Regions from separate parts of the Streptomyces sp. NPDC020731 genome, predicted to be linked through region 1. Evidence: riboswitches for the same ligand, from Rfam matches in the RefSeq annotation. Region 1 holds a riboswitch; the other holds the start of a gene.
What was found. Region 1 has a riboswitch for S-adenosylmethionine ahead of ACH4VX_RS02635 (aminotransferase class V-fold PLP-dependent enzyme). Riboswitches for the same ligand answer to the same signal wherever they lie in the genome.

Region 1 (15,544 bases):
GTTGGTCACGATCAGGGTCTTGTGCATCGCCGCAGACCCTACCGAACGGGGGTGCGCCGTTCGCCACGGCGGCGCTCTGTGGCACGTACACAGGTGTCCGGGACATCATGGCCCCTCACGACCGCACACCGGACGGGCAGGGAGCACATGAGGACGACGGCCGCACGGGGCTCGTTCGCCCGGCTGCTGCTTCTGTGGGGACTGACGCGGGCCGCGCTGCTGCTGTGCGTCCTGAAGGTGATCGTCCTCCCCGGGCCGGACGTCACCAGCGACGTGTCGGTGATCTACCGGGGCTGGTACGACGTCCTGCGCACCGGGACGTTCCCACTGGACGACGTGACCTGGCAGTATCCGCCCGCCGCGGCCCTGGCGATCCTCTCCCCCGGGCTGCTGCCGTTCCTGGAGTACGCCACCGCGTTCTTCGTCCTGGCCTGCCTCGCCGACCTGGCCACCCTGTGCCTGCTGCGGTACGCCGGCCGCCGTTCCGGCCGGTCGCCGCGCGGTGCCCTGGTCTGGGTGGTGGGCGTGCCGCTGCTGGGGCCGACGGTGTACGCGCGCTACGACGTGATGGTGACCGCGGTCGCCGTGGCCGCGTTGCTGGCGGCCACCCGGTACCCCCGGCTGGCGGGGGCGCTCGCCGGTCTCGGGGCACTGGTGAAGGTGTGGCCGGCGCTGCTGCTGCTCGCGGTGCGGCGGCGCGGTGCGTGGGTGTCGGCGGCGGTGACCGGTACCGGGGTGGCCGGTCTGTTCGCCGTACTGATGCCGGGGGCGTTCGCGTTCCTCACCTTCCAGCGGGACCGGGGGACGGAGGTCGAGTCGCTGGGGGCGCTCGTCTTCCATGTGGCCCGGCACCATGGGTGGGAGGGCGAGGTGCTGCTCAACTACGGCTCGGTCGAGTTCCTCGGCCCGTATGTGAGCTGGGTGAGCACGGGTGCGCTGATCCTGACCGGGGCCGCGCTGGCCTGGCTGGTGCTGTGGCGGATGATGGCCGTCCGTTTCGAGGCGCGGACCGTGGCCGACGCGGCGTTCGTGGCGGTGCTGATGTTCACCACGACGAGTCGGGTGATCAGTCCGCAGTACATGGTGTGGCTGATCGGGCTCGGGGCGGTGTGCCTGTGCTTCCGTGGGAGCCGGATGGGGGTGCCGGTCGGTCTGGTGCTGGTTGCTTCGTTGGTGACGGTGCTGGAGTTCCCCGTGTGGTTCGGGCATGTGGTGGCCAGTGATGTGCCGGGCATCGCGCTGTTGGTGCTGCGGAACGGGCTTCTGGTGGGGGCGACGGTTGTGGCGGCGCGGGTGTTGTGGTGCGCGACGGTTCCCCGTCGGCGTCCGGTTCCCGCGGTTCCCGGGCCGGCCCGTGCCGCCGGGACGCCGGTCTCGTCCTGACCTCGGACGGTGCCGAGTCGCGGACAGCCGCGTGCCGCCGGCCGGGGGTGGGGCGCGCGGCCCGGCGCTTACGGGGTGCCTCCCCCGGAGGGGGGACCCCCGGCCCGCCCTCCCAAACCCTTGAGGCACGACGGAGGCACGACTGCCCGCGGTTCCGAAGGCGCTCAGCCCAGTACGTTCCTCACGTACTCCTGCCACTGCGCCGTGAAGTCCTCGCGGGTGGTGTCGAGGACTCGTCGCATCGCGTCCTCCACCGCGCCGTCGCGGTGCTCGTGTGCGCCCACGGCGCGGTAGAACTCGCCGAGGCGTTCCTCGCCCCAGTGGTCGGCGATGAGGCGGCAGGCCAGCCAGCCGCTCTCGTAGGCACGGGCGAGGCGGTCCGCGTCACCGGAGAAGCCGAAGTCCTCGTCGTCCGGCAGCCCGGCGGGCACCTCGCCCCGGCCCACCGCGTAGGCGAGCTCCGGTGCGGCCTCGGCGGGGGCGCGGTCGCCGCCGCGGTAGCCGACCCAGTCGGCGAACCCCTCGGACAGCCACAGCGGGGTCGCGGCGGAGGTGTGGGCGCGGGTGGCGACGTGGGTGGTCTCGTGGGTGAGGACGACCTGCCGGCCCGAGTCGCCGAGCATTCCGAAGGCGTCCGGGTTGACGATGACCCGGTCCGCCGGCGCCCGCCCGTCCGCGCCGGTGGTGCCGGTGGTGACCGCCGCGATCCCCCGGTAGGAGGAGGCGGGTGAACCCAGCAGGCCCGCCATGCCCTCCAGGGTCTTCGGAACCAGGACGACCACGCGCCGGCTCCATTCCGGGCCCCACGCGTCGGACACCGCGGGCACCGCGCGGTCGGCCAGTTCGGCGTAGTCCCGCAGCTTCTCGTCGGGCTGCCCGACGCCGAGGACCAGGCTCCGCCCGCCCCGGACGGCACGTGCGGGGCCCTGGTCCCACAACTGCTGGCCGGACTTCTTCGCGGGCCGGTCGGAGTCGACGGACCAGCGGCCGTCGCGGTCCCGGCTCAGGCTCAGGGAGCGGGCGGTGGTGATCGGGGACCGGTCGTGACCCTCGACGCGGTAGCTCAGGTCGGCGGAGGCGGTGGCGGTGTCACCGGTGCGGTCGAGGGCGGTGACGCGGTAGGACCAGTCGGCGAGCGGCACCGCGCGCAGGTTGTCGAACCCGGCCCGGGTCCCGGTGCGGGCGTACGCGGCGGCGTCGAGGTCGAGGACGGCCTCCGCGCGGCGGTCGAGGAGGGACTGCACCTCCGCGCGCACGGCGTCCACGGCCGGTCCCCCGCCGCACCCCACCAGGGAGACGAGCAGCAGACACAGCGCCATCACCGACGCACCCGACACCCGCCTTCGACCAGCCACCTTCCCGAGGGTACGGGTGCCGGACCGGTGCGGTCAGACCCTGGTGACCGACGAGACCGGCATCATCCCGACCGGGTCGTAGCGCACCGGGGCGCCGGGGTGAGGCGCGTGGATCACCTGGCCGTTGCCCATGTACATCCCGACGTGGGAGGCGTCGGAGCGGTAGACGACCAGGTCACCGGGGCGCGCCTCGGACAGGGGGACCTGCCGGCCGGCGTACCGCTGGGCCTGCGAGGTGCGCGGCAGCGCGACCCCGGCCTGCGCGTACGACCACTGGGTCAGTCCGGAGCAGTCGAAGGAGGACGGGCCGCCGGCGCCCCAGACGTAGGGCTTGCCGAGGGCGGAGCGGGCCGCCGCGACGGCGGCCGCCGCGCGGCCCGAGGCGGGTGCCGGGCCCGGACCGAGCAGGTCCGTGCGTGCGGAGCGGGTGGCGCGGCCCCAGGCGGCGCGTTCGCCGGCCGGGAGGGAGTCGAGCAGCCGACGGGCCTCGGCGAGCTTGCGTTCGACGGTCCGCTTGTGCGCGGTGACGGCCTTGCGGCTCTTCTCCAGCGCGCCGAGCTCTCCGACCGCCTCCGCGCGGTCCTGGGCGAGGGAGCGCAGGGCGCCCCGGAGTCTCCTCAGCTCACCGGCCTGGTGGACGGTGATCCGGTCCAGTACGGAGGCCTTCTCGAGATAGTCCTCCGGGTCGTCGGAGAGCAGCAGGACGAGGGCGGGGTCGAGGCCGCCGGAGCGGTACTGGGCACCGGCGAGCGACCCCAGCGACTCCCGCATCGTGTTGACGCGTGCCTGCTGCCGGGCGATCCCGTCCTGGGCGGTGGCGATCCGCCGGCGCAGCCCGTCGGCGCGCTCGTCGGCCTCGTTGTACGCCTCGGTCGCCTTCTCGGCCTCCCGGTACAGGCGGTCCACCTCGGCCCGGGTGACGTCGTACGGCGTGGCCGCGGCCGGCACGACGGTGAGGGCGGTGGCCGCCGCGGACAGCAGACCGAGGGCGACGGCGGCGCCCCGGTCGGCTCCGGACGACGGTGCGGTACGGCGGTGGGACCCCACGGGAAGCCGCGCTCCTTCCACTGGCGGACAGGGAAACGCGGCAGACAGTAGCCGTCACGACGGCGGACGAACCCATGGCCGAGGCGACCGCGCACAGTGACGCCCCGCCTGTGACCTGCGTCAGAGGCGGGGCGCGGGGAAGATCGGGTCGGGTACGAATCCCCCGAACGGCGGCAGCCAGGGGGTGTCGTTTGGATCAGGCCGGCTTCAGGCGACGGCGCCTCACAGCCGAGCCGGACGGGGTCCGGTGCGTGCGGCCGCGAGGCGGAGGAGGGAATCGACGCGGAGCGTCGAGGACCGACGACGACGCCGCAGAGGTGCGTGCCGGACCCCGCCCGGCTCGGCAAGATCCAGACGACATCTCCTAGACGCGGACGCCGAACATGAACGGGCCGCCGATGGTGTTCATCGACTCGTAGCGCACGACGGTGCCGGTGCGGGGGGCGTGGATGATCTGGCCGTTGCCCGCGTAGAGACCCACGTGGTGCAGGTCGTTGAAGAAGAAGACGAGGTCGCCGACCTTGAGCTGGCTCACCGAGTAGATCCTGGTGCCGTCGCCGGTCTGGGCCTCGGAGGTGCGCGAGATGCCGACGCCGGCCTGCGCGTACGCCCAGGAGGTCAGGCCGGAGCAGTCGAAGGAGGACGGGCCGGTGGCGCCGTAGACGTAGGGGGTGCCGAGCTTGCTCTGGGCGGCGGCGAAGGCGGCGGCGGCGCGGCCGGAGCCGGCCGGGACGTTGACGTCGAGCGCCTCACGCTCGCTGGCGCGGGTGGCGCGGCTCTCGTCCTTGGCGAGCTGCTGCTTCTCCGCGGCGGTGAGGGTGTTGAGCAGCTTCTGCGCGGAGGAGAGCTTGCTCTGGACTTCCTTCTTCTTCTTGCCCAGTTCGGTGCGGGTGGCGGAGAGGTCCTTGAGCTTCTCGGACGCCTCGGAGCGCTGCTGGGCGAGCTCGCGCTGCTTCTCCTGGATCTCCTTCAGTGCGTCGACCTGCTGGGTGCTCAACTGGTCGAGGGTGGACGCCTTGTCGAGGTAGTCGTCCGGGTCGGCGGAGAGGAAGAGCTGGACGGAGGGGTCGATGCCGCCGTTGCGGTACTGGGCGCTGGCCATCGAACCGAGGCCGTCGCGCAGCTCGTTGAGCTCCTGCTGGCCCTTGGCGACGTTGTCCTGGATCGTGGAGATCTCCTTCTGGAGCTTCTCCTGCTTCTCCTTGGCCCCGTTGTACTTCTCGGTGGCCTGTTCCGCCTGCTCGTAGAGCTTGTCGACCTTGGTCTTGACCTCGTCCTTGCTCGGCTTCTCGCTCGGCGCGGCGTTGGCGGCCTGCGAGCTCATGACGACGGCAGCTGCGGCAGCGGTGGTGAGCACAGTCACACGTGCGCGGCTCGGCTGCTTGGGACGACGGTGGGACGCCACGGAGACGAGCTCCTTCTCGAGAGTGATCGCGCGAGCGAGGGTTCGAAGGGAGACCCTAGTGATTCTCTTGTGATCAGTTCAAATCCCTGGACACAAAATCTCCGTTACACCGGGTTTATTCGACCCCAACTCACCTGCAGTGATGCTGCCCTGACGCTACGTTGCGTGACGGTTCCGTCAATTCGGGCAAAGATCCCGTACGTTGTACGAGGGACGGATGTGAATCAGATACTAGGAAAGCCTCTTGAGGAGCACCGCCGACGCGACGGGGCGTGCGCCCGCGCGGGCCACCCCGTCGGCGACCTCGCGGTCGGTGGAGGCGACGATGACGGGCCTCCCCGGCGGCTCGGCGCGCACCAGCTGGCGGATCAGCTCGTCGGCGGTGACGCCCGGCTTGGAGAACAGCACCCGCACCCCGCGCGGCGGCGCGAGCAGCACCGGCGCGGCCAGTTCGGCGCCGTCGAAGACACAGGTCACCTCGGCGCCGGTCTGGGCGGCGAGCTGGGCGAGCTGGCCCAGCAGGCGCAGACGCTGCTTCTCCAGGGGCATCTGGGGATAGCCGGTCTTGGTGACGTTGTAGCCGTCGACGACCAGATGCGCCTGCGGCAGTGCCAGCAGCTGGTCGAGGATGGCCGGGTCGTGCTCGGACAGCGCGCGGGCGGCGATGTCCTTCGGGGTCATGCGGCCGGGCTCGACGGCGTCCACGGTCTCGGCGGGCCGGACGGACACGGGAGGCAGCGCCAGCTCCCGGCGGAGCCCCTGGGCGGCGTCCAGCACGGTGTCCAGCAGCAGCCGGACCCGCATGTCCTCCACGCTGCGGCCCTCGCGGGCGGCCCGGCGGGCGGCCTCCAGCGCGGCCTCGGTCTCCCCCAGCCGGGCCTTGAGGCGCCGGCTCTCGCTCTCGGCGGCCGACACCTGGGCGTGGCCCTCGGCGCGCACGGTCTCCATCTCGCCCCGCAGCTTGCGCACGGCGGCCTCGCCGCGCTTGACGTCGCTGAGGGCGGAGCGCAGCTTGCGGTGCAGCGACTCGGCTTCCTTCTTCGCCGACTCCAGCTCGGCGCGCAGCCGCTCGGTCTCGGACCTGGTCTGCTCACGGGCCCGGTCGAGTTCGGCGCCCAGCCGCTCCAGCTCGGCCCGGGTCTCGGCACCGGCGCGCTCGGCGTCGGCGCGCTGGGCCTCCTCGCCCGCGGCGGTCACCAGCTTGACCCAGCCGGGCGGGCGGAGCACATAGGCCGCGGCCGCCACGTCGAGCGGGTCCGCGGCCGGGGGCGGGGCCCCGGAGTCGAGGGCGCCGGTCAGTTCCGGCTGGGCCTCTCTGAGCTTCTCCCCGATGCGCTGCCGGAACAGCGGGTCGGTCTCCAGCGCCGCGGCCATGGCGTTGCCGGCGAACTTGGCGCGGCGGTTCGGGGCGAAGCGCGCGTACTGCCGCAGCTGGGCGGGCAGCTCCGTGACCGTGAGCCCGCCGAAGCCGTCGGCGACGAGTCGGACGACCCGGCGGCGCACTCCGTCGGGCAGCGGACGATCGAGCACCTCGGCGGCGCCGTCCTGCGGCCCCCCGCCCGTGGTCTCCACCATCCGTCACACCCCATTGTCTGTGTGCGGCCCCATGCGCGGGGTCGCCGTCAGCGGGACCCTCCCCCACTCTCGACTTCGCTCGAGCGGGAGGGACCCCCTTCGCTCAGGAGCCGGCGCCCGGCCTGTCCACGAGTTCCACCTGATCCACGGCGTTGCACCAGCGGCACCGCACCGACTCGATGGTCTCACCGAGCACCTCGCGCTCCTCGACCTTGGCCTCTCCGGCCAGGTCGAGGTGGACGTACTCGACGACCTTCGACGAGCGGGTCACGTCGAAGCGTGTGAGGTTGCCGCAGAGGGTGCAGCGCCACCGCGTCGAGGCGGTCGGCAGAGGAACCGTCATCGTGGCTGTTCGCCTTCCTTCCAGTGTCCGTGACGCACCGGCTCCCCGGTGCGTGTGGCTCGTAACCCTACGGCCTGGCGGGTCCCCGCCGCCCGCCCGTCCACGGCGGCGAGGCGGTCTGTGCGGTTGCGTCCGGTTACGTCATGCTCTGTGTTCATGATCCGCAAGTGGAGCACGTCGGCCGCCGGGGCGCTCCGGGGCACCTCCGCGCCGGTGACCCACACCCTCATCGTGCTGTGCTGCCTGGTCTTCCTGATCGGGCCGGCCTCCGGCCTCCATCCGGCCCACGGCTCCGGGGAGGAGCTGCTGGATGCGCAAAGGGCCTATTTCCGGCGCTGGGGCGTCATTCCCGCAGACCTGTTCGAAGGATCCCCCGGGGCCGTCCTCACCCCCGCCACGGCGCTGTTCGTGCACGGCAGCTGGGTGCATCTGCTCGGCAACATGCTGTTCCTCCACGTCTTCGGGGCGATGACCGAGGCACGGATGGGCCGGGTGCGGTTCACCCTGTGCTACGCCGGCTGCGGCTACCTCGCGCTGCTGGGGTACGCCGCCGCCGACGCGGGCTCCGAGCGGTCCCTGGTCGGCGCCTCCGGAGCGATCTCGGCGGTGCTCGGTGCGTTCCTCTTCCTGTTCCCCCGGGCCCGGGTGACCAGTCTCCTGCCGTTCCTGTTCTTCCTGCCGGTACGCCTGCCGGCATGGGTGGTGCTGCCGTTCTGGGCGGGGCTGCAGTGGGCGGCGGCGGGGCGGGCGGGCGAGGGGCCGGGGGTGGCGTATCTGGCGCACCTGATCGGGTTCGGGCTGGGCTTCGGCTACGCGTGGGGGTGTTTCGGCAGGGCGACTACAGTGAAGGCCACCCCTGCTCCGGCCCCCGAGGGAGAGAACCAGCCGTGATCACCGCGATCGTCCTCATCAAGACCAGCGTGGACCGGATCCCCGAGATCGCGGAGCGGATCGCCGCGCTGGACAGCGTCAGCGAGGTCTTCTCCGTCACCGGCACCTACGACCTGATCGCCATGGTGCGGGTCCGCGAGCACGAGGACCTGGCGGAGGTCATCCCCGGCCGGATCAGCAAGATCCCGGGCGTGGAGGGCACCGACACGCACGTGGCGTTCCGTACGTACTCGCAGCACGACCTGGAGGCGGCGTTCGCCATCGGCCTGGACAGCTGACGCCGGGAACGGCGCGGGGCGCATGAGGAGTTCTTCATCCGGGGCTCATCCGCGCGGTCCGGTGCGGGACGCGGGATCGGGTGCATGGTCTTCACTCGCCGGACGGCGGCCCCGGCCGCCGTCGTGCTGATCCCGCCGGGCGTCGCCGCGACCGGTTTCGCGCTCGCCGACAGCCCCGGACCGCCCAGGGTGCCGCCACAGGTCGAACTGGACAGCGGCTCGCCCACTCCGACGTCCACGGCCCCGTCCGTGCGGCCCGAGCCGACGCCGAGCGACGAGGTCGCCCCGATGGCCCTGGCGGAGGCCCTGGTCCGCGGCGCGGAGCTTCCGACCGACGCCACGGAGCGCGCACTGCGGATGATCGTCCTGGGCACCCGCCTGCCCGTGCCCGCCCACAACCGGTTCTCGCCCCCGCCGCCCCTTCCCGTCCCGACCCGGGGCTCCGCCCCCGGAGGCGAGAACCGTCACGTCCGGGCGGAGGTGTCCGGGACGCAGCGGCCGTCCACCGTGCGGTAGTTCCAGCGGGCCCCGTCCCGTACGAGCTCCCGTACCGCGCGGACGAACCGCTCGACGTGCTCGTCCGGCGTGCCCGCACCGAAGCTGACGCGGATGGCGTTGAGGGACTTCTCCCCGGGCGCCGCCTCGGGGGCTCCGCACTCGCCCTGAGCCTGCGTGTCGCCGCCGAGCAGCGTGCGCACCAGCGGGTGCGCGCAGAACAGCCCGTCCCGTACGCCGATGCCGTACTCGGCGGAGAGCGCGGCGGCGAAGTGGGAGCTGTTCCAGCCCTCGACGACGAAGGAGAGCACGCCGACGCGCGGGGCGTCGTCCCCGAACAGGGACAGGAACCGCACCTCGGGCACGTCCGCGAGCCCTTCGCGCACCGCGCGGATCAGCTGCTCCTCACGCGCGGCCAGCGTCTCGAACCCGGCCTCGGTGAGCTCCTTGCAGGCGGACGCGACGGCGTGGGCGCCGATGACGTTGGGCGAGCCGGCCTCGTGACGGGCGGCGCTGTCGTGCCACTCCACGTCCACTCCCCCGTCCCCGCGCCGGGTGACCTTGCGGCTGGCGCCGCCGCCCGCGAGGTAGGGCTCGGCCACCCGGAGCCAGTCGGCGCGGCCGGCCAGCACACCGGAACCGAAGGGGGCGTACAGCTTGTGCCCGGAGAAGGCGACCCAGTCGACGTCCAGGTCGCGGAGGCTCACCGGGTGGTGCGGGGCCAACTGGGCTGCGTCCAGCACGATCCGGGCACCGTGCGCGTGCGCGGCGGCGGCCAGTTCCCGTACGGGCCACAGCTCGCCGGTGACGTTGGAGGCGCCGGTGACGCAGACCAGGGCGGGACCGTAGGGGTCGCGGTCGGCGAGGGCGCGCTCCAGGGTCTCGACGGCCTGCCGGGGGCTGCGCGGGGCGTCCAGGTAGGTGACCCGCGCACCGCGCCAGGGCAGCAGGGAGGCGTGGTGCTCGGTCTCGAAGACGAAGACCTCGCAGCCGACGGGGAGCGCGGCGGCGAGCAGGTTGAGGGAGTCGGTGGTGGACCGGGTGAACACCACCTGGTCCCCGGCACGGCAGTCGAGGAACTCCGCGACGGTCCGGCGGGCGTTCTCGAACAGGTCGGTGGAGAGCTGGGAGAGGTATCCGGCGCCCCGGTGGACGCTGCCATAGTACGGCGCGTACGCGGCCACGTCGTCCCACACCCGCTGGAGGGCGGGGGCGCTGGCGGCGTAGTCGAGGGCGGCGTAGGTGACCTCGCCACCGGTGACGAGGGGAACGGTGACGTCCCGGCCCAGAACGGGCAGCGGGGCACAGACGGACCGGTCGGCGGCAGCAGTGGGGACGGACATGGCGGAACTCCCGGTGAGACAGGCGGAATCCCCGCGCGAGCGCAGACGGCTCCAGCGCGGAGGTGAAGAGAAAGGGGTGTGCGGAGGCGGGGCTCGGCAGCCCTTGGGCCGGCTGTCCGTCTCTCGTCTGCCGTGCACCGCCTGGCACGCGCGTCTGCGGCGTTGTCGTCGGTCCCCGACGCTCCGCGTCGGCTCCCTCCTCCGCCTTGCAGCTGCACGCACCGGACACCGCGCGGCCCGCGCTTCGGGCGGACGACGGGAGACGGGCGGCCGGCCCTAGCGCATTCGCTTGCTCACGGAAGACTCCTCGACGACCAGGACCCCTGCCCTCATCAATAAATCAAAAGCGTCGAGGGGTCCGCGCTTGCCGTGAGCCTTGCTGCCCACGGCCTGGTCTTCACCCGGGGCACCCCGCCACGGACGGAGGGTTGCCGGACAGCCGGCCGGGGCCTGATGGCTGTCACTCATGACCTGGACAGGAAAATACGTGAAACGATCGACGTCCCGCAACCCGTGTCCGGATCGCGGGACGTCCCGCCGTCCGGCGGCTACGCGTTGCTGACGGCCACCCAGCGCTCCAGGACCCGCTTGGCGGCCCCCGAGTCGATCGCCTCGGCCGCCTTCGCCATCCCGGCGCGGATCTGCTCCGTCAGGGTCTCGCCGCCCGGCTCCAGGGCCACCAGCGCCGCCGCCGAGTTCAGCAGCACCGCGTCCCGTACGGGGCCCGGTTCGCCGTCGAGGAGCCGGCGGGCGACCTCGGCGTTGTAGGAGGCGTCGGCGCCGCGCAGCGCCTCCACGGGCACCAGCCCGATGCCGACGTCACGCGGATCGAAGGCCTCCTCGACGACCTTGCCGCCTCGGACCACCCACACCCGGGAGGTGGCGGTGGTCGTCAGCTCGTCGAGTCCGTCGTCGCCGCGGAACACCAGCGAGGAGTGACCGCGCCCGGCGAACACCCCGGCCATGATGGGCGCCATCCGCGGGTCGGCGACCCCGACGGCCTGCGCCTTGACCTGCGCCGGGTTGGCCAGCGGGCCGAGGAAGTTGAACACCGTGCGGATGCCCAGCTGGCCCCGCGCGGCGGCCACATGGCGCAGCGCCGGGTGGAACTTCACCGCGAAGCAGAAGGTGATCCCGGCCTCCTCGGCGACCTCGGCGACCCGTCGCGGAGTCAGCTCCAGATTGACGCCGAGCTTCTCCAGGACGTCGGAGGCGCCGGACGCGGAGGAGGCCGCCCGGTTGCCGTGCTTGACGACCTTCGCGCCGGTTCCGGCCACGACGATCGAGGACATCGTGGAGATGTTCACCGTCTTGGCGCCGTCGCCGCCGGTGCCGACGATGTCGACGGTCGCGCCCGGCACCTCGATCACATGGGCGTGGGCGTACAGCGCCCGTACGCAGCCGGCGATCTCCTCGACGGTCTCGCCCTTGGCCCGCAGGGACACCGCGAACCCGGCGATCTGCGCGTCGGTCGCCTCACCGCTCATGATCAGGTCCATCGCCCAGGCGGTGTCGTCGGCGGACAGGTCCCGGCCGTCCAGCAGTCCGTTCAGCAGGGCGGGCCAGGAGCGGCCCGCCGCGGTGTCGCCTCCAGCGGGGGTCACAGCGCTCATGGCCGCTCCTGATGGTCGTAGAAGGATCACGGGAACCAGAAGGGTCCCGGGCTCCACCCTATCCAGGTCCGGGGACGGCGAAGGGCCCCCGTCCGCAGAACGGACGGGGGCCCTTCGCCGTCGTGTGGCGACCGGGGTGAGGCGCTGAAGGTGATCAGTGGTGGCCGTGGCCGCTCGTGATCTCCTTGTACTCCTCGATGGTCGGCTTCGGAATCTGGGACTCCTCGCCGTAGTAGCCCTTGCTGAGCTTGGCGCGCAGCTTCTCGGAGCCCTTCACCTTGCGTCGGACGCCGTTCTCGTCGACCTCCGGGCCGATCTCGGCCGGCTTGTACTGCTCGTGCGCGGTGAGGGTGTACAGCTGCTCCTGGCTGAGCGGCTCGTGCACCTCGATGAACTCACCGTGCGGCAGGCGCTTGATGATGCCCGACTCGCGGCCGTGCAGCACCTTGTCCTTGTCCCGGCGCTGCAGGCCGAGGCAGATCCGCTTGGTGACGACGAACGCGATGACCGGTCCCACGAAGAAGCCGATGCGGACGAACCAGGTGACCGCGTTGATCGAGAGGTGGAAGTGGGTGGCGAAGATGTCGTTGCCACCACCGATCAGCATGATCATGTACGCCGTGACCCAGGCGACACCGAAGGCCGTACGGGTCGGGGCGTTGCGCGGCCGGTCCAGGATGTGGTGCTCGCGCTTGTCCCCGGTGATCCAGGACTCGATGAACGGGTAGAGCGCGAAGACCGCGAGGAAGATGCCGAACAGCGTCAGCGGGACGAAGACGCCCAGGACCAGGGTGTGGCCCCAGAAGTTGATCTCCCAGCCGGGCATTGCGCGGACCAGGCCCTCGGCGAAGCCCATGTACCAGTCGGGCTGGGCGCCCGTGGAGACCATGTCCGGCCGGTAGGGGCCGATGCTCCAGATCGGGTTGATGGACGCGATGCCGGCGATCAGGGCGGTGAAGCCGAAGACCAGGAAGAAGAAGCCTCCGGCCTTGGCCATGTAGACCGGCAGCAGCGGCATGCCCACGACGTTCTTGTTGGTCCGTCCGGCACCCGCGAACTGAGTGTGCTTGTGGTAGAAGACCAGGATCAGGTGGGCGACCACCAGGCCGAGCATGATGCCCGGCAGCAGCAGGATGTGGATCGAGTAGAACCGCGCGACGAAGTCGGTGCCCGGGAACTCTCCGCCGAACAGGAACATCGAGATGTACGTGCCGACGATCGGCACGGACAGGATCGCGCCCTGGGTGAAGCGGACACCGGTTCCGGAGAGCAGGTCGTCCGGCAGCGAGTAACCGGTGAAACCGGTGAACATGCCGAGGACGAACAGCAGGAAGCCGAACAGCCAGTTGATCTCACGCGGCTTGCGGAACGCACCGGTGAAGAAGACGCGCATCATGTGCACGAACATGCCGGCCAGGAAGATGACCGCGGCCCAGTGGTGGATCTGCCGGATCAGCAGGCCGCCACGGACGTCGAAGCTGATGTCCAGCGTCGACTTGTAGGCCTCGCTCATCAGCTGGCCCTGCAGCGGGACGTAGGAGCCGTGGTACTCCACCTCGTTCATCGACGGGTGGAAGAACAGCGTCAGGTACACGCCCGTGAGGATGATGATGAGGAAGCTGTAGAGGCAGATCTCGCCCAGCATGAAGGACCAGTGGTCCGGGAAGATCTTCCGCATGTTGGCCTTGGCCAGGGAGTAGATCCCCAGTCGGCCGTCGGCCCAGTCGGCGACACGTTCGCCGGCCGGTGCCTTCCCGCGCGAGCGGGACTCGGGGGTCGTCGTAGTACTCATCCGCGCTCCCAGAAGGCAGGACCGACGGGCTCTTCGAAGTCGCCGAGCGCTTCGAGGTAGCCCTCGTCGTTCACGCCGATACGCAGCTGCGGCAGCGGGTGACCGGCGGGACCGAAGATGACCTTGGCACCGTCGGAAAGGTCGAAGGTGGACTGGTGACAGGGGCACAGCGCGTGGTGCGTCTGCTGCTCGTACAGGGAGATCGGGCAACCGACGTGGGTGCAGATCTTCGAGTACGCGAGGATGCCCTCGTGCGACCACTCGAGCGACTGCTTGTCCTTGATGTCGTCCGGCTGGATGCGGACCAGCATCAGGGCGGCCTTGGCGATCTCGTTCTGGAAGCCGTGGTCGTGCTCCTCCAGGCCCTCGGGCTTGGCGAAGGTCAGCGAGCCCACGATGAGGTCGGACGGCCGCAGCGGCTCGTTCGTGTTCATGTTGACGAGCAGCTTGCCCTTGCCCCACAGGGTGTGGCGCAGCTTGGTCCCGGGCAGCGGCCCGAGGTCGCGCAGCAGCACCACGCCGGAGAGCGGGAACAGGGCGAGGGCACCGAACATCGTGTTGCGGATCAGCTTGCGCCGGCCGAGCGCCGACTCCTTGGCGCCCTGGCGGAAGTCGTCCATGACCTTCGCCTTGACCTCCGGCGAGGCCTCGATCGGGTGCCGCTCGTCGGTCATCTCCTCATCGGACATCAGGGTGCGGGCCCAGTGGACCGCGCCCGCGCCGATGGCGAACAGCGCGATGCCGAGCGTCGCGCCGAGCGCGAAGTTCAGAGCGCTGATGTGACCCAGCGGGAAGATGTAGACGATCTTCTCGACCGGAATCGCCACGAACGAGGCGATGAAGCCGACGGTGGCCAGCATCGACAGCGTGAACAGCAGGGCGACCGTGCGCTCGGACCGCTTGGCGGCCCGCTCGTCGACGTCCTGGATCCGGTGCTCGTGGGGCGGCAGGCCCGGGTCGGCGAACGGGTTCTTCTCGTCCGCGAGCCTCACCGCGCCGTGGGTGGTGTCCTGCGCTGCGGGCAGGTTCTCTTCGGGAATGTCTTGGCTACTCATGACTTCTTGGCCTTTGCGGTCCGAGCGGCGACCCACACAGCGACGGCGATGAGTCCGCCGAGACCGAAGATCCAGCCGAACAGGCCCTCGCTGACCGGGCCCAGCCCGCCCAGCTGCATGCCGCCCGGGCTCTCGGTCTTGTCGGTGTTGACCTCGCCCAGGTACGCGATGACGTCCTTCTTGTTCTGCTCCGTCAGCGTGCTGTCGGGGAAGGAGGGCATGTTCTGCGGGCCGGTGAGCATGGCCTCGTAGATGTGCTTGGGGGAGACGTCCTCCAGGCTCGGGGCGTACTTGCCGTGCGTGAGCGCACCGCCCTTGCCGGTGAAGTTGTGGCACTGCGCGCAGTTGTTGCGGAACAGTTCGCCACCCTTGGCGATGTCGGCGCCCTCGGGGCCGTACTGCGCCTCCGTGGGGACGGCCGGGCCGGCGCCCAGGGAGGCGACGTACGCCGCCAGCTGGTCGATCTCGGCCTGCGTGTAGACGGCAGGCTTGTCCGGGATCTGTGCGGCCTGCGAGGTGGCGGCCGGCATACGGCCGGTGCTCACCTGGAAGTCGACGGCCGCGGCGCCCACGCCCACCAGGCTCGGGCCGTCGGAGGTGCCCTGACCGCCGGTGCCGTGGCAGCTGGCGCAGCCGACCGAGTAGAGCTTCTTGCCCTCCTCGATGGTGAGGGACTGGGCGGTTTCGTCTGCCTGCGCCTTGTCCGCGGGTGCGAACACGGCGTACAGCCCCCCGGTGCATGCCAGCGCGAGGAGTAGGACGACGAGCGCCGCCAGCGGATGGCGTCGTCGTGCGGAGAGCTTTTTCACGGATTACCCCGGTGTCAGGATCTTCTGCGTCGATGCTTCTGGTTGGTGCGCTCTCGAGGAGCGCGCGCGGATGCGGGCCCGGCTACTTGATCATGTAGATCGTGGCGAAGAGGCCGATCCAGACGACATCGACGAAGTGCCAGTAGTAGGACACGACGAT
Region 2 (15,544 bases), on a different contig from region 1:
CCAGCCGCCGTCCGGAGGTTATGGCTACCCGAACTCGGTCAACCGGGTGCGGCCGGTCGGGACCCGCCAGTACGGCCAGCCCGGTCCCGCCCCGCAGGCACCGCAGCAGCAGGGTGCCTACGGCCAGCCGAACGCCCCCCACTACGCCGCCCCGGAGACGCTGCCCGGCGGCGCCACCACCGTTCAGTCGCACCAGATGTCGCGCGGCGGCGGGGGCGGCCGGGGCGGCGGTCCGAACACCAAGGGTCTGCTCATCGGCGCGATCGCGGTGGTCGCCGTGGTCGTGATCGGCATCGGCGTGGCCGTGATCGGCGGCGACGACGAGGACAGCGGCGGCAACCAGGCGGACTCCACCTCGACCCAGGTCCAGAACAGCGACGAACCGACCCCGTCGGCGAGCAAGAGCGCGAACGAGGAGAAGACGGAGCTGCCCACCGTCGACGCGAAGGCGATGCGGCTGGGCGGTACGGCCGCCCTCGCGTCGGACGTCGAGGGCGCGCAGTCCGACGGCGGCGTCTACGTGGCCAACCTCAACCAGCCGGGCAACTCGGTCACCTGGACCGTCAACGACGTCCCCGAGGACGGTGCCTACACCGTCTTCGTGCGCTACAGCACCACCGACGACCCCCAGTCGATGACGCTCACCGTCAACGGCAAGGAGTTCGGTTCCAAGCTCAACATGGACAACTTCGCCCGCGCCAAGGACGGCGACTTCTCCAAGGGCTGGACCCAGACCTTCGCCTGGCCCACCCTCAACAAGGGCGCCAACACCATCTCGGTCTCCTGTGCCGACGGCGACAAGTGCAACGTCCTGCTGGACCAGCTGTGGCTCAAGGAGGGCCAGGTCAAGAAGTGACCTGCCCTACGCCGCGTTCGCTTCCCCGGTCACCGTGATCCCGGCCAGCAGCTCCTCGTAGACCGCCCGGTCGAAGTCGCCGGCCGTCGCGGACAGGACCGTCGCCGTCGACAGGGCCACCGCCCGGACGAGGCGGTCGGGCCAGGGACGGCGTTCGGCCAGGGCGGAGAGCAGGCCCGCGACGACCGAGTCGCCGGCGCCGGTCGGGTTGCCGCGCAGCCGCCGCGGAGGGGCCGCGCGCCAGCGGCCCTCGGGAGTCACCGCGAGCAGGCCCTCCGGGCCCAGGGAGGCGACCACCGCGCCCGCGCCACGCCGACGGGCCTCCTGGGTGGCGCGCAGCGGCTCGTGGGAACCGGTGAGTTCGGCCAGCTCCTCGGCGTTCGGCTTGAGGATGTCGGGCCGCCCGGCGACCCCGCGGCGCAGGGCCGCCCCGCTGGTGTCGAGGAGGGTCGGCACTCCGGCCGCGCGTGCCGTGCGGATCAGGCCCGCGTACGCGCCCACCGGGACGCCCGGGGGCAGGCTGCCGCACAGGGCCACCGCCGAGGCGGTGGTCAGCAGATCCTCGTACACCTCCTGGAAGGCGGACCACTCGGCGTGGGTGATCGCCGGGCCGGGCTCGTTGAGCTGGGTGGTGGTGCCGGAGCGCTCGTCGACGACCGCGACGGTGCGCCGGGTGGTGCCGGAGACCGGGACCAGCGCGTCCGTCAGGTGCGGGACCCCGGTGAGCCGGTCCCGCAGGATCCGGCCCGTCGTGCCGCCCGCGAAGCCGGTGACCGTCACCTCGTGGCCGAGGGCCGCGAGCACCCGCGCCACGTTGACGCCCTTGCCGCCGGGGCGTTCCGTCACCTCGGCGACCCGGTGGGAGGTCCCCGGCCGCAGGGACGGTACACGGTGGGTGATGTCGAGAGCGGTGTTCAGCGTGACCGTGAGGATCACCGGGCCGACCTCCCCCTTCGTACCTGCGCCTGCCGTGCGTTCCGTGGTCACGATCATGCCAAACGGACGGCGGTCGGCCCACCCCTCGGACCGGCCACCGTCCGATGACGGCGGGACGGATCAGCCCAGTCGGGGATCGACCACCCATTCCCCCCGGCGCATGACGCCCTTGAGGGTGAAGTCCGCGTCCAGAACGACCAGGTCGGCGTCCTTGCCGGGCTCCAGGGAGCCGATCCGGCCGTCCAGGCCGAGCAGCCGGGCAGGGTTGGCGGAGATCGCCCGTACGACGTCCTCGACGGGCAGCCCGTCCACCGTCACCGCCCGCTTGAAGGCGCGGTCCAGGGTGAGCGTGGAGCCGGCGATCGAGCCGCCCTCCACCAGCCGGGCCACCCCGTCCGCGACCTCGACCTCCATCGGGCCCAGCATGTAGCGGCCGTCGCCGAAGCCGGCCGCGTCCATCGCGTCGGTGATGAAGGCGACCCGGGCCGCGCCCGCGTGGTGGAAGGCCAGCTGGAGCGTTGCCGGATGCAGATGGGTGCCGTCGTTGATCAGCTCGACGGTGACCCGCTCGTCCTCCAGGAGGGCGGTGATCGGACCCGGGGCGCGGTGGCCGAGCGGCGGCATCGCGTTGAACAGGTGGGTGGCGACGGTCGCGCCCGCGTCGATGGCACGGAGCGTCTGCTCGTACGTGGCGTCCGTGTGCCCGACCGCCGCGATCACCCCGTGCTCGGCGAGCAGCCGTACGGAGTCCAGACCGCCCGGCAGCTCGGTGGCCAGCGTCATCATCCTCGCGTGCCCGTGCGCCGCGTCCAGCAGCTTGCGGACCTCGGCCGGGTCGGGGTCGCGCAGCAGTCCCTCGTCGTGCGCGCCCTTGCGGCAGGGGGAGATGAACGGCCCCTCGAAGTGGATGCCGGCGATGTCCCCCTGCTGGGCCAGCTCGGCGAGCATTCCGGCGTGCCGGGCGAGGAAGTCCAGGTCACCGGTGACGGCGGAGGCGACCACCGTGGTGGTGCCGTGCAGCCGGTGGGTGTGCACGCCCTTCAGGACGTCCTCGGCGGTGCCGCCGGCGAAGGAGGCCCCGCCGCCGCCGTGGTTGTGGAGGTCGACGAAGCCGGGGACCACCCAGTGGCCGCTCAGGTCGACCGTCTCGGCGTTCCCGGGCGCGGCGGCCGCGATCCGCGTGCCCTCGACGTTCACGCGGCCGTCGTCCACGGTCCCGGTGGGCAGTACCACCCGGGCACCGGCGAGAACCTTGGTGGGGGCCATCAGGTGGTTACCTCCGAGGGGTCAGTGGTGTCGATCAGATCCCGGGCGAGGAGTCCCGCGCCCAGGCATCCGGCGGTGTCCCCGAGGGCCGCGGGGACCAGGGGCGGCAGCTTCTGGAAGGTGACCCGCCGCCGGACGGCCTCCCGCAGCGGTGTGAACAAGGTTTCCCCCGCCTCGGCGAGGCCGCCACCGATGATCAGTGTCCGGGGGTCCAGCAGGGTGAGCGCGGTGACCAGCCCGTCGGCGAGCGCGTCCACCGCCTCCTGCCACACCTGGCGGGCCCGTACGTCCCCGGACTCGACGGCCTTCGCGCAGTCCGCGGCGTCCGCGCCGGGATCGCCGCAGGCCGTGGCCCATGCCTCGCTCACCGCGGCGGCGGACGCGAACCGCTCCAGACAGCCGTGCTGCCCGCACGGACAGGGGGCACCCCCGGGGCGTACGACGATGTGGCCGATCTCGCCCGCGAAGCCGTGCGCGCCCGCCTCCACCCGGCCGTCGATGCCGATGGCGCCCGCGATGCCGGTGCCCAGCGCCACGAACAGGAAGCGGTCGGCGCCCCGGCCCGCCCCGATACGGCCCTCGGCGAGACCGCCGGTGCGCACGTCGTGGCCGAGGGCGACGGGGACGCCGCCGAGGCGCTCGGTGAGCAGCGCGCGCAGCGGGACGTCGCGCCAGCCGAGGTTGGCCGCGTAGACGGCGACGCCCTCCGTCTCGTCGACGATCCCGGGGACGGCGACGCCGGCGGCGGACGCGGGTTCGCCGTACCGCCGTACGCCGTGGGCGCGCAGTTCGGCCGCGAGGTCGAGGATGTCCGCGACGACCGCGTCCGGGCCGCGTCCGCGACCGGTGGCCCGGCGGGACCGGTGCAGCAGTTCGCCGTCGGCCCCGACCAGGGCGGCCTTCATCCCGGTGCCGCCCACATCGAGGGCGATGACATGTCTCACGGGGGACAGTGTGGACCGGCTACCCTCAAGAGGTCTAGTCCACTCGCGTGGTGTAGACCTTATTCCGATTATCGAAATGTTTTCGGACGGCGCGGAAGCGCCGGGGCAGGGGTAAGGCACGTGCAGCGGCGGGTCAGGACAAGGACGATCGCGATGGTGTCCGCACTGGGACTGACGGGAGTCCTCGGCGGATGCGGGTTCGGCGGCGGATCCTCCGACGTGACCTTGAAGCTGGTCGCCGCCGACTACGGCGACAGCGCGGCCAACAGCTCCAAGAAGTACTGGGCCGACCTGGTCGAGCGGTACGAGTCCGAACACCCCGATGTGAAGATCGACGTCAGCGTCCACTCCTGGAACGACGTCGACCGCGAGGTCAAGGAGATGGTCGACGCGGGCGACCCGCCGGACATCGCGCAGATCGGCGCGTACGCCGACTACGCGGCCGAGGGCAGGCTCTACAAGGCCGGCGACCTGCTCTCCATCCCCGTCCAGGCGGACTTCCTCTCCCAGCTGGCCACCGCGGGCGAGGTCAACAGCGTGCAGTACGGTCTGCCGTTCGCCTCCTCCACGCGCGTGCTGTTCTACAACAAGAAGCTGTTCACCGAGGCCGGCATCACCCCGCCGCGGACCTGGGACGAGCTCGCCGCGGCCGCCGAGGCGCTCAAGGCGGAGGGCGTGAAGTACCCGTACGCGCTGCCGCTCGGCCCGGAGGAGGCGCAGGCCGAGACCATGCAGTGGCTGCTCAGCGGCGACGGCGGCTACACCGACATCATGGGCACGTACAGCATCGACTCCGCGCAGAACGTCGAGACCTTCGCCTGGCTGAAGGACGAGCTGGTCGGCAAGGGCCTGACCGGTCCCGTCGCGCCCGGCGAACTCGACCGGGCCGACGCGTTCGCGGCGTTCGCCGCCGGGGACGTCGGCATGCTCAACGGACACCCCTCGCTGATGGAGACGGCGAAGGAGAAGGGCGTGGAGTTCGGCATGGTGCCGACGCCGGGCGTCGACGGCGAGAGCCGGGCCACGCTCGGCGTCGCCGACTGGATGATGGCCTTCAAGGAGAACGGCCACCGCGACCAGGTCGGCGAATTCCTCGACTTCGTCTACAGCGAGGAGAACGTGCTCGACTTCTCCCACGAGTACAACCTGCTGCCGGTCACCACCTCCGCGTCCCGGGCGATGGCCGCGTCCGGCCAGGACAAGGACCTCGAGCCCTTCCTCGACCAGCTGGCGACCTCCGAGCTCTACCCGGTCGGCAACACCTCCTGGGCGACGGTCAACGCGGCGGTCAAGAAGCAGATCGGCAAGGCGGTCGCCCCCGACGGCAGCCCCGCCGGCGTCCTCGGCGGACTCCAGGCGACGGCGACGCGCGCGGAGAACGCGGAGTAGTCTGCGGGGCATGAGCACGGGGGACGAGGGGCACGGGGCCGGCCGGCTGGCCCGCCGCGAACAGGACATCCTCGCGCTGGAACGCCGCGGCTTCCCGGGCCCCGGCCTCAAGGAACGCGCGATCCGCGAGGAGCTGGGTCTGGCCCCCGTCCGCTACTACCAACTCCTCAACGCCCTCCTCGACGACCCCCGGGCCCTCGCCCACGACCCGGTCACGGTCAACCGCCTGCGCCGCATCCGGGAGACCCGCCGCACGGAACGCTGAGCGCCCCGCCGCCCTTCACCGCCCCAGGAAGGGAAGGGCGGCGGGGGAGAGAAACCCGTCAGGGCATCCGCCCCGCCAGCGCCCGCAGCAGCCGTACGACCCCCGTCGGCCCGTCGACCACCACGTCCGCGCGCCTCCTCAGCTCGACGACCTCGTCGCTGCCGCTGCACACCAGCAGGCCCGGGGTGCCGGTGGTGCGGAGCTTGTCGACGGCGGTGTAGGCGGGCAGGTCGCCCAGGTCGTCGCCGGCGTAGAGGACGGACTCGGCGCCGATCTCGCGGGCGTACTCCATCAGGGCGACGCCCTTGTCCATGCCGGGCGGACGCAGCTCAAGGACCATGCGGCCGGGCTCGACGACGAGTCCGTGCCGGGCGGCCAGCCCGGCGAGCGGCTCACGCAGGGCCTCGAACGCGGCCTGCGGGTCGGCGGCCCGGCGGGTGTGGACCGCCACCGCACGGCCGCCCTTCTCCTCGATCCAGGTGCCCTGCCACGCGCCGACCCGGTCGAGCAGTCCCGGCAGCTCCGCGCGGGCGGTGGCGACACCGGGGTGCGGGGCCGGCGCGCTGACCGTGCCGGTGACGGCGTCCCAGCGCTCGGCGCCGTAGTGGCCGAGAACGACGAGGTGCTCCAGGCCGGGGACGCCCGCGAAGCCCCCGTGCCGGACCGCGACCCCCGCCGGCCGCCCCGTGACGACCGCGACCGCGGCCACCTTCGGCGCGAGCGCGGCGAGCGCGGCGACCGCGTCCGGGTGCGCGCGGGCCTGCTCGGGGTCGGCCACGATCGGCGCGAGCGTCCCGTCGAAGTCGAGCCCGATCAGTGCCTTCCCCGGCCGGGAGAGAAGCGCGTCCAGCCCCTCCCGTCCGGCCTGCGTGGCGGGCGTCGGCGTGGCGTTCGGGTCCGTGGAATCCGTGTGGCTGGCCATACGCCCAACCTATCCACGGTCACGCCCTCGCACGCCTGCGCGACCGGCCGTACCGGTCAGCGGGACACCGTCCCGTCCCGCAGCGCGTCCAGCTGCTCCAGGAACCACCGCGCCGGGGGCAGCGCGGTCGCCGCCGCCGCCAGGCGCTTGGAGCGCTCGGTGCGTTCGTCCGGGCTCATGGTCAGGGCCTCGTGCAGGGCGCCGGCGGTCTCGACGACGTCGTACGGGTTGACCGTGAGCGCGTCCTCGCCCAGCTCCTCGTGGGCGCCCGCCTCCCGCGACAGCACCAGCGCGCAGCCGGTGTCGGAGACGACCGGGACCTCCTTGGCGACCAGGTTCATGCCGTCACGGATCGGGTTGACCAGCGCCACGTCCGCCAGCCGGTACGCGGCGAGAGAGCGGGCGAAGTCGTCCTTGACGTGCAGGACGACCGGCCGCCAGCCCGGTGTGCCGTACCGCTCGTTGATCTCCTCGGCGACCCGCCGCACCTCGGCGGTGTAGTCGCGGTACACGGCGAGATCCTGCCGGGAGGGGTAGGCGAACGCGACGTGCACGACGCGCTCGCGCCACTCGGGGTGATCGTCCAGGAGCTGCCGGTACGCCAGCAGGCCCCGCACGATGTTCTTCGACAGCTCGGTCCTGTCGACCCGGACGATCGTCCGGCGCCCCGCACCGATCTCCTCCCGGAGCGCGGCGATCCGCTCCTCGACGTCCGCCTCGTGGGCGCGGGCGCGCAGGAAGTCCGCGTCGGCCCCGAGCCCGTGCACCCCCACCGCCGTGTCGCCGAGCCCGTCCGCGAAGCGCTCGCAGCACGCGGTGAACGCGTCCGCCCAGCGGTGGGTGAGGAAACCCAGCCGGTCGGCGCCCAGCATCCCGCGCAGCACCTGCCGCGCGATGTCGTCCGGCAGCATCGCGAAGTACTCGGGGGGTGCCCACGGCGTGTGCGAGAAGTGCGCGATGCGCAGGTCGGGGCGGAGCTCGCGGAGCATCCCGGGGACCAGCGTGAGGTGGTAGTCCTGCACCAGTACCGCCGCGCCCCGCGCCGCCTCCTCGGCCAGCGCCTCGGCGAACGCCCGGTTGTAGGCCTCGTACGACGCCCACTGACGGCGGAACTCCGCGTCGAAGACCGGCTCCAGCGGCGTCTGGTACAGCATGTGGTGCACGAACCACAGCACCGAGTTGGCGATCCCGTTGTACGCGTCCGCGTGCACGTCCGCCGGGACGTCCAGCATGCGCACGCCGTCCTCGCCGACCCCGCGCCGCACGGCCTCCCGGTCACCGTCGGACAGCGCCGAGCACACCCACAGCGCCCCCGCTTCCGGCCCGATCGCCGACAACCCGGACACCAGCCCGCCACCACCCCGCTTGTCCCGCAGCGAACCGTCGTCCTCCACCGTGTACGAGACGGGCCCGCGATTCGACGCGACCAGCACCTGAGCACCCTGCGTGACAGCCATACGCGTCAACCTAGCCCGGTCCCAGGGGCCTCAAACGCACGGATCGGCCGTATACGGGTCAGGCCACCCGTCGTGCCCGGTACTCCGCGATCTCCGCCATCGGCGGCCGTTCCTCCGTGTCGACGGAGTACGTGCGGGGTTCGAAGCTGTCACCGGTGCGCTCGAACTGGGTCAGGGACGGGCGGACCAGATGGCCGCGGGCCAGGCGGAGCTGGGCGGTGCGGTAGATGGCGGCGGCCATCCGGCCGAGGGCCTGACCGTCCTGGTGGCGGTGGACGCGGACGCCGACGTCGACCTGGGCGAGCGCGTCCAGGCCCACCAGGTGCAGGGCGTCGACCAGCATGCCGAGCTCGACGCCGTACCCGACCGGGAACGGGAGCTGTTCGAGGAGGCCGCGGCGGGCCGCGTACTCACCGCCGAGCGGCTGGACGAAGCCGGCCAGCTGGGGCCAGTGCATGTTCAGCAGCGGGCGGGCCATCAGCTCCGTCACCCGGCCGCCCTGACCGGCCGCAGAGCCGAGCGGGCGGTCGTACATGGCCTTGACCAGCTGTACGTCCGGTTCGGTGAGCAGCGGGCCGACGATGCCGGAGACGAAGTCGGAGGAGAACTCCCGCAGATCCGCGTCGACGAAGCACACGACGTCCCCGGACGTGACCAGCAGCGAACGCCACAGCACCTCGCCCTTGCCGGGCACCGCCGGTATCCGGGGCAGGATCGCGTCCCGGTGCACCACCGTCGCGCCCGCCGCCGCCGCCACCTCGGCCGTGCGGTCGGTCGAACCCGAGTCGACCACCACCACCTCGTCGACCAGCGGCACCCGGAGCATCAGGTCGTGCCGGACGGCGGACACGATGTCGCCGACCGTCGCCTCCTCGTTGAGCGCGGGCAGTACCACGCTCACCGTCTGTCCCGTGGCACGCTTGGCCGCCAGGATCCGGTGGAGCGGGCGGTCGGCCACGGACCAGGCGCGGTCGGTCAGCCAGCGCTCGACTTCTTCCAGCACGGTCCCGGGCTCCTCACTGGCCTGTGATCCATCTCGCGGTTCGGACGACTGTCTCCACCCTGCAGGCCTTCGGTTACAGTCTTGAACAACGCCGATGACCACCGCATGCCGGGGTCACCGCGCGGACGACAACTGAACACCGCTCATCCAGAGGGGCAGAGGGATACGGCCCGATGAAGCCCCGGCAACCCTCCAGTCGGTTCTTGTCACACGGACGTGGCGAGGCTCCCGGCTAGGGAAGGTGCCAAATCCGTCTCACGGCGAGATGCGTCGTGAGGAAGATGAGGAGAAAGGGCCTCGCCTCCATGGCTGTGCAGACCGTTGCAAGCACCACCGATTCCTCCGCCGCCACCTCCGTAGACCTGGGCCCCGCCGCAGCGCTGTCCTGTCGCGAATGCGGTCACCGCGTCCCCCTCGGCCCGGTCTTCGCCTGCGAGGAGTGTTTCGGCCCGCTGGAGATCGCGTACGACTTCTCGGCCCACGACACCGAGGAGCTCCGCAAGCGGATCGAAGCGGGACCCGCGAACATCTGGCGCTACGCGCCGCTGCTGCCCGTCCCGGCGGACGTGGCGACCAAGCCGAACATCAACCCCGGCTGGACCAAGCTCGTCCAGGCCGACAACCTCGCGCGTGAGCTGGGCGTCGACGCCGGCAAGCTGTTCGTCAAGGACGACTCGGGCAACCCGACGCACTCCTTCAAGGACCGCGTCGTCGCCCAGGCCATCGAGGCCGCCCGCGCCTTCGGCTTCACCACCCTCTCCTGCTCCTCCACCGGCAACCTCGCCGGCGCGGTGGGCGCCGCCGCGGCCCGCGCCGGATTCCGGTCCTGCGTGTTCATCCCGCACGACCTGGAGCAGGGCAAGGTCGTCATGGCCGCCGTCTACGGCGGCGAGCTCGTCGGCATCGAGGGCAACTACGACGACGTGAACCGCTTCTGCTCCGAGCTGATCGGCGACCCGGCCGGCGAGGGCTGGGGCTTCGTCAACGTCAACCTGCGGCCGTACTACGCCGAGGGGTCGAAGACCCTCGCGTACGAGATCTGCGAGCAGCTGGGGTGGCGGCTGCCGGACCAGCTCGTGATCCCGATCGCCTCCGGCTCGCAGCTCACGAAGATCGACAAGGGGCTGCGGGAGCTGATCGAGCTCGGGCTGGTCGAGGACAGGCCGTACAAGATCTTCGGCGCGCAGGCCGAGGGCTGTTCGCCGGTGTCCACCGCGTACAAGGCGGGCCACGACGTCGTACGTCCGCAGAAGCCGGACACGATCGCCAAGTCGCTGGCGATCGGGAACCCGGCGGACGGACCGTACGTGCTGGACATCGCCCGTCGGACGGGCGGGGCCGTGGAGGACGTGAACGACGAGCAGATCGTCGACGCGATCAAGCTGCTCGCGCGCACGGAGGGGATCTTCGCGGAGACCGCCGGCGGGGTGACCGTGGGGGTCGCCAAGAAGCTTCTCGGGAGCGGGGCGCTCGACCCGTCCCTGACCACCGTCGTGCTCAACACCGGGGACGGTCTGAAGACGCTGGACGCGGTGGCCGGTACGGGGCTCACGGCGACGATCCGTCCCAGCCTGGAGTCGTTCCGTGAGGCCGGGCTCGTCTAGGGGCTGCTCCACCGTTTTCGTCCGCGGGCCGGTGGGGGCTGATCGCACGGCTCCCCGCGTCCCCGGTAAGTCACCCGACCGGAGGTTTGTTGTGAGCGTTACTGTTCGGATCCCTACCATCCTGCGTACCTACACCGGCGGGCAGGCCGAGGTGAGTGCCGAGGGTGCGACTCTCGGCCAGGTCATCGAGGACCTGGAGAAGAACCACACGGGCATCGCCGCCCGGGTGCTGGACGACCAGGGCAAGCTGCGGCGGTTCGTGAATGTCTACGTCAATGACGACGACGTGCGGTTCGAGCAGGGGCTCGGGACGGCCACCCCGGACGGGGCCGGCGTGTCGATCATTCCGGCGGTGGCCGGCGGCTGATCATTACCTTCGGTAATGACGGTTACCGAGTGTTGAGGACATTGCCCCCTCCGTGAGAGAAGCGGAGGGGGCAATTCCATGGGATTGAGCGCGATAGAGTTGGGGAACGCGCTCCCGATCCGCTGATCGGAAACACTGAATTCCTGCCGCGGGCCCGACTGGATGTAGCCAAAGTGTGGGCACCCTTCGCGGCATTTGTGACCTTTGCGTGGCCCGACTTGCCCCGGATTCAGGCGAATTCTCGCCACATTCCGGACCGGCGTCGTCCAGATTTCTCGTCCGATTGACCTGTTGCAGACGGCAGTTGGACAGATACATTCAGCCGCGGTCGACGCGTTCCGGCGCACGCCCCCAACCGTTGGGGGGTGAGGTCTGACCCGGATCCGCGAAGTGCGGATCTGTGCAAGGGCCAGTAATAGGGGAGTTAGGCATGGCTCAGGGCACCGTCAAGTGGTTCAACGCGGAGAAGGGGTACGGCTTCATCGCGGTCGACGGTGGTGCGGATGTTTTCGTCCACTACAGCGCGATCCAGATGGACGGCTACCGCACCCTCGAAGAAGGCCAGCGAGTCGAGTTCGAGATCTCGCAGGGTCAGAAGGGCCCGCAGGCCGACATGGTTCGTCTCAGCGCCTGAACGCGCTGCCAGCCGCAAGCATCTTCTGCTGACGAAGGGCCCGTACCTCCTGGGGTGCGGGCCCTTCGCCGTGTTCGCGTGCGGCTGAGCGCACCCGTGTACTCCCCATGGGCGCTTGCACTCGCATGGGTCGAGTGCTAATCATTGGCGTTAGCACTCTGAAGGTGAGAGTGACAACGAAGGACCGGGTCGGTGAGGCCCGCGGGCCGTGTGGGGCAAGGAACCACAGGGCTGGCGAGCCGTCCGTCGCGGGCGCGGGCGCGGTCCGAAGGAATCACCCCCAGTCCTGGAGGGACCACTTCACATGGCCAAGATCATCGCGTTCGACGAGGAGGCGCGGCGCGGCCTCGAGCGCGGCATGAACCAGCTCGCGGACGCCGTCAAGGTGACGCTCGGCCCCAAGGGCCGCAACGTCGTCCTCGAGAAGAAGTGGGGCGCCCCCACGATCACCAACGATGGTGTGTCCATCGCCAAGGAGATCGAGCTCGAGGACCCGTACGAGAAGATCGGCGCCGAGCTGGTCAAGGAAGTCGCCAAGAAGACGGACGACGTCGCCGGTGACGGTACGACCACCGCGACCGTTCTCGCCCAGGCCCTGGTCAAGGAGGGCCTGCGCAACGTAGCCGCCGGCGCCAACCCGATGGCCCTCAAGCGCGGCATCGAGAAGGCCGTCGAGGCCGTCTCCGGCGCCCTGCTGGAGCAGGCGAAGGACGTCGAGACCAAGGAGCAGATCGCCTCCACGGCCTCCATCTCCGCCGCCGACACCCAGATCGGCGAGCTCATCGCCGAGGCCATGGACAAGGTCGGCAAGGAAGGCGTCATCACCGTCGAGGAGTCCCAGACCTTCGGTCTGGAGCTGGAGCTCACCGAGGGTATGCGCTTCGACAAGGGCTACATCTCGGCGTACTTCGCCACCGACATGGAGCGTATGGAGGCCGTCCTCGACGACCCGTACATCCTGATCGCGAACTCCAAGGTCTCCAACGTCAAGGACCTGCTCCCGCTCCTGGAGAAGGTCATGCAGGGCGGCAAGCCGCTGCTGATCATCGCCGAGGACGTCGAGGGCGAGGCCCTGTCGACCCTGGTCGTCAACAAGATCCGCGGCACCTTCAAGTCCGTCGCGGTCAAGGCCCCGGGCTTCGGCGACCGCCGCAAGGCCATGCTCGGCGACATCGCCATCCTCACGGGCGGCGAGGTCATCTCCGAGGAGGTCGGCCTCAAGCTGGAGAACGCCTCGCTCGACCTGCTGGGCAAGGCCCGCAAGGTCGTCATCACCAAGGACGAGACCACCATCGTCGACGGTGCCGGCTCGGCCGACCAGGTCCAGGGCCGCGTGAACCAGATCCGCGCCGAGATCGAGAACAGCGACTCGGACTACGACCGCGAGAAGCTGCAGGAGCGCCTGGCGAAGCTCGCCGGCGGTGTCGCGGTCATCAAGGCCGGTGCCGCCACCGAGGTGGAGCTCAAGGAGCGCAAGCACCGCATCGAGGACGCCGTGCGCAACGCCAAGGCGGCCGTCGAGGAGGGCATCGTCGCCGGTGGTGGCGTGGCCCTGCTGCAGGCCTCCCAGGTCTTCGAGAAGCTGGAGCTCGAGGGTGACGAGGCGACCGGCGCCAACGCCGTGAAGCTCGCCCTGGAGGCCCCGCTCAAGCAGATCGCCGTCAACGGTGGTCTCGAGGGCGGCGTCGTCGTGGAGAAGGTCCGCAACCTTCAGGTCGGCCACGGCCTGAACGCCGCGACCGGCGAGTACGTCGACATGATCGCCGAGGGCATCATCGACCCGGCGAAGGTGACGCGCTCCGCGCTGCAGAACGCCGCGTCGATCGCCGCGCTGTTCCTCACCACCGAGGCCGTCATCGCCGACAAGCCGGAGAAGAACGCGGCCCCGGCCGGCGGCGGCATGCCGGGCGGTGACATGGACTTCTGATCCCTTCGGGGATCGGATCCGTCCGTCGCGTGACCGAGGGCGGCACACCCTGTTCCGGCAGGGGGTGCCGCCCTCGGGCGTGTGCGGGGTCGGTCCGCGCGGTTCTCGAGTTCCTCCGTGCCGAGGGTGATGTCCACGGGGGAGGGGAGCACGATGGCGGTTCCCCACGAGTGGACGGAGACCGCCGGCAGCGGCCGTCCTCGGGCTCGCCGGGGCTCGGAGCCCGGGCTCCGGGCGGGCGGGATCGGGCGGCGCGCCGGGGGACGCGGCAGGTGTGCGGTGCCGCGCCCTGCGGGCACAGGCCCCGCAGCACCGCCTTGCGGATCGCCCGCCAGGACCGCAGGGAACACACCGGGCGGACGCGCGGCTCGACCGGTTCCCGTGCGCCGCTGCTCCGGCCCGGATGCTCCCGGGCCCACTGTTCCGCCAGGAGGCCGTAGGGGTCGGCGGTCGTCATCCCGCTCCCCGGCAGGGTGCGCAGGACGGTCCGTCCGACGAGCCGGGCGCCGCCGCGGCCCCGTCGACGAGCGCGCCGACCCGCGCCGGCCCTTCCCCGTCCGCGTACAGGCCGAAGCGCAGGAGGCGTGTCCTCGTCGGGTGACCGTGCCCCGATGGCGTTTCGTGACCGGAGTCACACCTGGGCCCGAGAGGGAATGCCTCCCCCTGCTTCCCGGTTGGTGCTGAACGTGCATTTAATGCATGCGCACATACCAACTGGTATTCGAAGCAGAGGAGCCCCACGTGACCGTCACCTCCCCGGACGCCGCCGCCCGAGCCGCCGGGATCCTCTCCCGGCCCGTCACGATCAACGGCCTGACCGTCCCCAACCGCATCGCCATGGCGCCGATGACCCGGATGTTCTCGCCGGGCGGCGTTCCCGGCGAGGACGTGGTGTCGTACTACTCCCGTCGTGCCGCCGCCGGGGTCGGGCTGATCGTCACCGAGGGGACGTACGTGGGGCACGAGTCGGCCGGGCTGAGCGACCGGGTGCCGCGGTTCCACGGGGAGGAGCAGCTCGCGGGCTGGGCGGAGGTCGCCGAGGCGGTGCATGCGGCGGGCGGCACGATCGTGCCGCAGCTCTGGCACATCGGCATGGTCCGCGAGCAGGGCCAGGCGCCGTACCCGGAGGCTCCGGCGGTCGGTCCGTCCGGGGTGCGCACGGACGGCACCGAGGGCAAGGGCAAGGCGATGACGCAGGGCGACATCGACGCCGTCGTCGCCGCGTTCGCCCGGGCGGCCGCCGACGCCGAGCGGATCGGCTTCGACGGCGTGGAGCTGCACGGCGCCCACGGTTACCTCATCGACCAGTTCCTGTGGTCCGGCACCAACCGCCGCACCGACGCCTACGGCGGTGACCCGGTGGCCCGTGCGACGTTCGCGGCGGAGATCGTGGCGGCGGTGCGGGCGGCCGTGTCGCCCGAGTTCCCGGTGATCTTCCGCTACTCGCAGTGGAAGCAGGACGCCTACGACGCCCGGCTCGCCGAGACGCCCCAGGAGCTGGAGGCGATCCTCGCCCCGCTCGCCGCGGCCGGTGTCGACGCCTTCCACGCGTCCACGCGCCGCTACTGGCTCCCGGAGTTCGAGGACTCCGACCTCAACCTGGCCGGCTGGACGAAGAAGCTGACCGGCAGGCCCGCCATCACCGTCGGCTCCGTCGGTCTGAACGGCGAGTTCCTCAAGGCCTTCCAGGGGGAGGGTGCCGAGCTCGGCAGCATCGACGACCTGCTCGACCGGATGGAGCGGGACGAGTTCGACCTCGTCGCCGTGGGCCGAGCGCTGCTCCAGGACCCGAACTGGGCGGCCAAGGTGCTGGCCGGCCGTTTCGACGAGCTGGCGCCGTACGAGCCGACGTCCATACAGACGCTGAGCTGAGCCGGCGGGCCCTCGCGGTGCGGCGCCCCCTGTGCGAGGGGGCGCCGCACCGCTCCGTGCGTCATCACCGCGGGACCCCGGTGTTTAGTGGGTAAGTTGAAA

Region 2: it holds a riboswitch for S-adenosylmethionine, as region 1 does, so the genes downstream of both, thrC (threonine synthase) here and ACH4VX_RS02635 (aminotransferase class V-fold PLP-dependent enzyme) in region 1, are expected to answer to the same signal.

The regions. Positions count from the first base shown of each region.
Region 1 covers NZ_JBIRTN010000001.1:571,925-587,468, reverse strand. The annotation lists gene ACH4VX_RS02685 (glycosyltransferase family 4 protein) at 1-27, opposite strand, end outside; gene ACH4VX_RS02680 (glycosyltransferase 87 family protein) at 148-1,383, shown strand; gene ACH4VX_RS02675 (hypothetical protein) at 1,548-2,738, opposite strand; gene ACH4VX_RS02670 (NlpC/P60 family protein) at 2,772-3,785, opposite strand; gene ACH4VX_RS02665 (NlpC/P60 family protein) at 4,150-5,190, opposite strand; gene ACH4VX_RS02660 (NYN domain-containing protein) at 5,422-6,765, opposite strand; gene ACH4VX_RS02655 (hypothetical protein) at 6,869-7,108, opposite strand; gene ACH4VX_RS02650 (rhomboid family intramembrane serine protease) at 7,265-7,999, shown strand; gene ACH4VX_RS02645 (Lrp/AsnC family transcriptional regulator) at 7,996-8,277, shown strand; partial or broken gene ACH4VX_RS02640 (glycerate kinase) at 8,560-8,793, shown strand; gene ACH4VX_RS02635 (aminotransferase class V-fold PLP-dependent enzyme) at 8,742-10,115, opposite strand; SAM riboswitch class IV at 10,471-10,587, opposite strand; gene trpD (anthranilate phosphoribosyltransferase) at 10,664-11,728, opposite strand; gene ACH4VX_RS02625 (cytochrome bc complex cytochrome b subunit) at 11,883-13,520, opposite strand; gene ACH4VX_RS02620 (Rieske 2Fe-2S domain-containing protein) at 13,517-14,575, opposite strand; gene ACH4VX_RS02615 (c-type cytochrome) at 14,572-15,384, opposite strand; gene ACH4VX_RS02610 (heme-copper oxidase subunit III) at 15,467-15,544, opposite strand, start outside.
Region 2 covers NZ_JBIRTN010000021.1:146,609-162,152, forward strand. The annotation lists gene ACH4VX_RS29135 (carbohydrate-binding protein) at 1-856, shown strand, start outside; gene ACH4VX_RS29140 (1-phosphofructokinase family hexose kinase) at 863-1,792, opposite strand; gene nagA (N-acetylglucosamine-6-phosphate deacetylase) at 1,913-3,058, opposite strand; gene ACH4VX_RS29150 (ROK family protein) at 3,058-4,002, opposite strand; gene ACH4VX_RS29155 (extracellular solute-binding protein) at 4,156-5,391, shown strand; gene ACH4VX_RS29160 (DUF3263 domain-containing protein) at 5,402-5,656, shown strand; gene otsB (trehalose-phosphatase) at 5,715-6,578, opposite strand; gene ACH4VX_RS29170 (trehalose-6-phosphate synthase) at 6,635-8,035, opposite strand; gene ACH4VX_RS29175 (glucosyl-3-phosphoglycerate synthase) at 8,094-9,038, opposite strand; SAM riboswitch class I at 9,179-9,326, shown strand; gene thrC (threonine synthase) at 9,344-10,642, shown strand; gene ACH4VX_RS29185 (MoaD/ThiS family protein) at 10,734-11,009, shown strand; gene ACH4VX_RS29190 (cold-shock protein) at 11,440-11,643, shown strand; gene groL (chaperonin GroEL) at 11,948-13,570, shown strand; gene ACH4VX_RS29200 (NADH:flavin oxidoreductase) at 14,312-15,442, shown strand.